DNA from 2 places in the Plantibacter sp. LMC-P-059a genome. Region 2 is predicted to be linked to the other one. Evidence: riboswitches for the same ligand, from Rfam matches in the RefSeq annotation. Region 2 holds a riboswitch; the other holds the start of a gene.
The links. A riboswitch is a leader RNA that binds a small molecule or an ion and turns the genes downstream of it on or off. The one in region 2 is predicted to bind thiamine pyrophosphate.
Positions count from the first base shown of each region.

Region 1: linked by a shared signal. The riboswitch ahead of thiM (hydroxyethylthiazole kinase) and the one ahead of QRN27_RS01330 (ECF transporter S component) in region 2 are both predicted to bind thiamine pyrophosphate.

Region 1 is NZ_JARVRZ010000006.1:184,122-187,521, forward strand. It holds gene QRN27_RS14200 (bifunctional hydroxymethylpyrimidine kinase/phosphomethylpyrimidine kinase) at 1-88, opposite strand, end outside; gene thiE (thiamine phosphate synthase) at 85-795, opposite strand; gene thiM (hydroxyethylthiazole kinase) at 792-1,652, opposite strand; TPP riboswitch at 1,635-1,735, opposite strand; gene QRN27_RS14215 (DUF1622 domain-containing protein) at 1,796-2,287, shown strand; gene QRN27_RS14220 (HAD family hydrolase) at 2,284-2,970, opposite strand; gene QRN27_RS14225 (CDP-alcohol phosphatidyltransferase family protein) at 3,050-3,400, opposite strand, start outside.
Region 2 is NZ_JARVRZ010000001.1:275,147-278,546, reverse strand. It holds gene dinB (DNA polymerase IV) at 1-844, shown strand, start outside; gene QRN27_RS01335 (hypothetical protein) at 854-1,183, shown strand; TPP riboswitch at 1,235-1,343, shown strand; gene QRN27_RS01330 (ECF transporter S component) at 1,380-2,009, shown strand; gene QRN27_RS01325 (ABC transporter ATP-binding protein) at 2,012-3,400, shown strand, end outside.

The DNA.
Region 1 (3,400 bases), on a different contig from region 2:
TGGGTCTGGTCGCGAACGGGCGTCGCCCGATCCCGGCATCGGCGGACGAGCGGGCCGGGGCTGTCCTCAGCGACTCGGTGGCGCTCACGCGGACACCTCGTCCCACGCCGCACGGAACGCGCGAGCCGCCGCAGCCGGATCGTCGGCGGCACAGATGGCGGACACCACCGCGAGCCCGGCGGCACCCGCCGATCGGAGGGCCACGGTGTCGGCGAGCCCGACCCCGCCGATCGCCACGCAGGGCAGCTCGGTGGCGGCGGCGATCGCGGCGAACCCGTCCACGCCGAGCGGCTCGGGGTGGTCCGGTTTCGTCGCCGTCGGGCGGATCACGCCGACGCCGAGGTAGTCGACGGTCCCGGCGGGCAGGGCGGCCACCGCGTCGAGGTGGGCGGGCGTGTTCGCCGTCAAGCCCACCACGGCCGCGTCACCCACGATCCGGCGGACCGCGTCGACCGGGAGGTCGCTCTGCCCGACGTGGACACCGTGGACGACGGCGCCGGCGGAACGGGCGGCGAGGAAGACGTCGACCCGGTCGTCGACGAGGAGCAGGGCTCGACCCGATACGAGCTCCGCGGCACGGACGGTCAGGTCGAACAGCTCGCGAGCCGTCGCGGTCTTCTCACGCAGTTGCACCGCGGTCACCCCGCCGTCGACGGCTCGGCGCACGACGTCGAGCACGCCCCGGGCGCCGCTGGCCGAGGCATCCGTGACGAGATACGTCTCCATGGCCCGGCGCACGAGGGCGGCGTGCGAACGGGCGGCGTGCACGCTGTCGGACACCGTCTCGGCGCTCATGCCACCACCGCCAGTCGGCGGACGGTCTCCGCATCGAGGAGGTGGAGGCGGTCGAGGAAAGCCGGGGCGAACGACCCGGGCCCGCGGCTCTCCGCCGCGGCCAGCTGAGCGGCGACCGTGTACACGCTCGTTGCGGCCACCGTCGTCAGCAAGCGGTCATCGTGGAGCGAAGCGAACGCGGCGAACACCGCACCGAGCGCGCATCCGCCGCCCGTCACGAGAGTGAGCCACGGGTGTCCGTTGGAGCAGCGGACGATGCGCTCACCGTCGGTGATGACGTCGGTCGGACCGGAGATCGCCACAACCGCTCCCGAGGTGCGCGCGATCGCGGTCGCAGCCTCGATCGCACTGTCGACGGAGTCGGTGCTGTCGACACCGCGACCGCCGGCGCCGAGGCCGGCGAGCGCGATGATCTCGCTCGCGTTGCCCCGGACGATCGTCGGCCGGAGTGCCAGGAGCTCCGCGGCGAGCGCCGTCCGGACGGGGAGGGACCCGACCGCGACGGGGTCGAGCACCCACGGGGTGCCCACCTCGTTCGCGGCGGTCGCGGCTTCGATCATGGCCTGGCGCTGCTCCGCTTGCGGCGTCCCGAGGTTGAGGAGCACGCCGGAGGCGATGCGGGCGAACGGCCCGGCCTCCGTGGGGATGTCGGTCATCGCCGGGGCGGCACCGACGGCGAGGAGGACGTTCGCCGTGAAGTTCGTGACCACGGCGTTCGTGATCGATTGGACGAGTGGGGTGCGCTCGCGCAGCCGGTCGAGGAGGTCCCCCGCCGCGGTCGCGAACCCGCCGGCGGCGGACTCGTCGGTGGACGGGTGGGCAGACTGCTGCGGTGTGCGAATGCTCATTCGCGACATCCCTTCGCTCGGACTAACGAGATCAGGTTCGACGGGTGTGTTCTCAGCCGGTCGTCTTGGGATCGGCACCCCGTGTCACTCGCGACCACCATAGCGGGTCGGTGGCGCTTCCCGTCCGGCGAGGCGACGAGGATGATGGGCGCATGGACTTCTTCGAGCTGGTCACCATCGTCTTCGAGGTCGCCGGTGTCGGGGCGATGGTCGTGGGCTTCGTGATCGCCGTCGCCCTCTCGGCCCGCCTGTGGCTGCGCACCCGCGACGGCGGGCGGGCGTTCCGGATGCTGCGGGAGACGATCGGCTCGGTGATCCTCCTGGGGCTCGAGATCCTCGTGGCCGCCGACCTCGTGAAGACGGTCACGTCCACCCCGTCGCTGACCGACGCAGCCGTCCTGGCGATCATCGTCGTCATCCGCACCCTGCTGAGCTTCTCCCTGCAGATCGAGATCGAAGGGACCCTGCCCTGGAGACGCCTCGCGACGACGGGACCGCAGGCGTTCGGCCAGGCCGTCGCGCGCGGCGGCGAGCGGCCACGGCGGTCCACCGAGGAGCAGCCCGTGACGGTGCCGGACGCCGACAAAGCCACGGCCACGCCGGATGACGACGGCCGGTTCCCGGAACTGCGCAGTCGCGGCTAGCGCGTGGAGGCGGTTTCCGCCCAGGTGTCTCGGATGAGGTCGGGCAGCTCACGCATGTCGTCGAAGACGTGGGTGCCGTCGCCGACGAGCCGCTCGGCCGGCGTCATGCCGCCGGCGTAGGCGTACACGGTCATCCCCGCGGCCCGCGCGGCGAGCACGCCCACGACGCTGTCCTCGACGACCGCGCACCGCTCGGGGGCGGTGTCGAAGTCGGCGGCCGCGTGCAGGAAGAGGTCCGGGGCCGGCTTGCCGACGGCGACGTCGGTCGCGCTGAAGATCCGCCCGGCGAACCGGTCGTGGATGCCCACCTGGCCGAGGTTCCGGACGACGTCGTGGAGCATGCCGTTCGAGGCGACGCACAACGGCACCCCGGTCGCCGCGATGCCGTCGAGCGCGTCGACGACGCCGTCGACCGCTTCCAGCTCGCGCTCGCAGATGCCGCGGAACATGTCGCTCCAGCGTTGGATCCAGTCGGCCTCCAACGGCTTGCCGAGCCGTGCTTCGACGAGGGTCGCGTAGGTCTCGAACGACGCGCCGACGAACAGTTCGCGCACCTCGGCCTCGGTGTAGTCGCCGCCGACCTCGTTGAGGAGTTGCAGGTTCACCCGCACCGAGATGCGTTCCGTGTCGACGAGGGTGCCGTCGCAGTCGAAGATGACGAGGTCCGGATAGTCGACTGGCATACTCCGAGCCTAAACGACGCCGCCTGCGTCCACGCCTGGCGCGTCTCCGGGAAGCGGCCGGCATCGTGACCGACGGCGATCAGCGGGAGATGCCGACACCCTGCCGCTGCCACGTGACGATCATGCGTCGCGCATACTGGGTCGCCGCGACGAAGTGCCCGACGAGCCCGAGGAGGATCGCGACGAAGCCGATGCCGCCGAACACGCGGGACAGCGGCGACGCCGGATCACCGCCGCCGAGGGCGAGCCCGGTGAGCAGCGCGAAGAAGCCGACGAAGAGGAGCACCGTGCGGATCTTGCCGGCGAGGCTCACCGGTACCTCGGGCGTCCCGCGGAACGCGACGACCGCGATGAACGCGAGGAGGAGGTCGGGCACGATCATGACGACGAACACCTGCCACGGGATGATCTGCGCGACGGCGAAGGAGGC
Region 2 (3,400 bases):
CGGGCTCCCGTGCTCGGTCGGCCTCGCAGCGACGAAGTACGTGGCGAAGCTCGCGTCCGGGCTGTCGAAGCCCGACGGCCTCCTCGTCGTGCCGGCTGCCGAGACGCTCTCCTTCCTGCACCCGTTGCCGGTGGGAGCGCTGTGGGGCGTCGGGGGACGAACCGAGGAACAGCTCACGAACCGCGGTATCAGGACCATCGGTCAGCTCGCCTCCACTCCGTTGTCCATGCTGCAGCGCGCCGTCGGCGAGGCGTCCGGACGCCGGCTCCTCGAGCTCGCGAACGGCATCGACCCGCGCGGGATCGAGTTGGCGCGGCGGGAGAAGAGCGTCAGCCACGAAGTGACGTTCCCGACGGACGTCGCGGATCCCACCGTGTTGAAACGCGAGCTGTTGAACCTGGCCGGACTCGTCGCGATCCGCCTCCGGAAGGGCGGGTACGCCGGCCGGACCATCAGCATCCGTGTCCGCTACGCCGACTTCAGCCTCGTGACCCGGTCACGGACCATCGGCGAGGCGACGAACGTCGGGCGCCGCGTCTACGACGAGGCGGCGTCGCTCTTCGACGACCTCGATCGGGGTGGGCGTCTGGTCCGCCTCGTCGGCGTGAAGGTCGATCAACTGGTGCCCGCCGAGGAGGCCGGTTCGGCGCTGTGGGATCCCGACGAGGAGTGGCGCGGTGCCGAACAGACCATCGATCGGGTGGCCAGCCGCTTCGGCGACCTCGCGATCGCTCCAGCCTCGCTCCTCGGGAAACCGCGGCGACGAGGCCTCGGGAGTCGAGGCGACTCGCAGGGTGCTGGGAGCACGGATCAACCCCTTGGACCGGCGGATGCGCAGCGGTAGCGTGGCAGCATGACGAATCTCGTGGAGAAGCTGGCAGAACAGACCAAGGGGCTCGGCGTGACCGCGGCCTACGGAGAGCAGCAGGACATCGACGGCACCAAGCTCGTGCCGGTGGCGCTGACGTACTACGGCTTCGGTGGCGGGTCCGAGGGAGACGGCGACGACGCGCCCAGTGGCGGTGGAGGCGGCGGCGTCTCCATCCCCGTCGGCGCCTACATCAAGACGGACGAGGGCCTCCGGTTCGACCCGAACCTCATCTCGCTGATCGCCGTCGCCATCCCGTTCATCTGGGTGAGCGGCAAGGCCCTGTCCGGGCTCATCAAGGCGCTCAAGAAGTAGCCTTCCCCCGTCGAACCCCTGTCGAGTGATCCTGCGCGGCAGGGGTTAGACTCGTGCCACCACGGGAGTCCGGTGAACCGGGCTGAGAGGAAGGTATTCGCCTTCGACCGTCGAACCTGATCTGGATCATGCCAGCGCAGGGAGACCATTTCTCGCTATCCCGTGCTCTTTTCCGTCTACAGGAAGGGCACGTATCGTGTCAGCATCGACCAAAATCTCCTCGTCTGAACGCGCCGCCGCGCGGAACCTCCGCTGGAGGGTCGTCGACATCGTCGTGGTCGCCGTCCTCGGCGTCGCCACCGGCCTCATCTTCTGGGCGTGGAACACGCTCGGATCGCTCTGGTACGCCGGAGCGAGTGCCGTGACGCCCGGCTTCGGCGGCATCGCCGTCGGCATCTGGCTGCTCGGCGGCGTCCTCGGCGGGCTCATCATCAGGAAGCCCGGCGCGGCCGTCCTCGTCGAGACCATCGGGGCCGTCGTCTCCGCGCTCATCGGCAACGCGTGGGGCATCACCACCGTGTACTCGGGCCTCGCCCAGGGGCTCGGAGCCGAGCTCATGTTCGCCGCGCTGGCCTACAAGCGTTTCGGCCTCGTCCCGGCCATCCTCGCCGGTGCGGGCGCCGGTGCCGGCGCATGGCTGCTCGAGCTGTTCATGTCGGCGAACCTGGAGAAGGGTGCCGAGTTCAACGCGATCTACCTCGGCTCACTGCTCGTCTCCGGCGCGATCCTCGCTGGCGTCGTCGGTTGGGTCCTCGTCAAGGCGCTCGCCTCTACGGGCGCGCTCAGCCGGTTCGCCTCAGGGCGGGACGCGCGGCGCGAGGTCTGAGCGTGGTCGGTGCGACCGGTCCGGCGCGCGTCGTCGCCCAGGACTGGGGGTGGCGTCACGCCGGTCGGAAGGCATGGGCGGTCAGCGACCTCGACCTCGTCATCGAACCGGGGGAGCGGGTCCTCCTCCTGGGCGCGTCCGGCGCCGGCAAGTCGACCCTGATCCATGCGCTCGCCGGTGTCCTCGGGGGAGCGGACGAGGGTGAGGCTCGCGGGTCGCTGCTTGTGGACGGGGTCCCGCCGGAACAGGCCAGGGGTCGGATAGGCCTCGTGCTGCAGGATCCCGATTCGCAGGTCATCCTGTCCAAGCTCGGCGACGACGTCGCGTTCGGCTGCGAGAACCTCGGGGTCGAGCGCGAGGAGATCTGGCGACGGGTCGTCTCGTCGCTGCAGGCCGTCGGCCTCGACCTCCCGTTGGACCACCCGACCTCGGCGCTGTCGGGCGGACAGAAGCAGCGGCTCGCCCTCGCCGGGGTGCTTGCCATGCAGCCCTCGCTCCTCCTGCTCGACGAGCCGACCGCCAACCTCGACCCGATCGGCGTCACTGAGGTCAGGGACGCCGTCGCGCGGGTGGTCGACGACGGTTCGTCGACCCTGGTCGTCATCGAACACCGGGTCGACGTCTGGCGCGATCTGATGACGCGGGTCGTCGTGCTCGATGCGGATGGAGGGGTCCTCGCGGACGGTGCTCCCTCCGTGGTCCTCGACGATGTCGGGCGCAGGCTCGCCGACGCCGGCGTCTGGGTACCGGGCATCCCGCTGGGGCTGCCGCCCCGCCGGATAGTGCAGCCGAACGCAGCCGTCTTGACGACGTCCGATCTGACGATCGGACGGGTCCGCTCCCAGCCGGTGCAGGCGCACCTGGACCTCGCCGTGCCGGAGGGCGCCGCCACGGTGATCGTCGGCCCCAACGGGGCCGGGAAGTCGACGTTGGCCCTCACCTTGGCCGGTCTGCTGCCCGAGCTCGCCGGAACCGTGGACGCTGGCCGCCGGCTCGCCGGGGGGATCGGTCCACGGCCCATCCGCTGGAAGTCGACCGAGCTGCTCACCCGCATCGGGACGGTCTTCCAAGACCCGGAGCATCAGTTCGTCGCCGCGACCGTGCGCAAGGAGCTCGGCGTCGCCCTGCAGGCGCTGCGATGGACACGCGCCGCGATCGACGAGCGGGTCTCCGCCGTCCTCGAAGCGCTCGGCTTGGCCGGACTCGCCGAAGCGAACCCGTTCAGTCTCTCTGGCGGACAGAAGCGGCGATTGTCGGTCGCCACCGTGCTCGTGGCACGACCTGCTGTGCTCGTCCTCGACGAGCCGACGTTCGGCCAGGACCGGCTGACGTGGTTGTCGCTCATGCGGCTGCTGCAGCTGGAGCTCGAACGGGGCGCGACGATCGTGTCG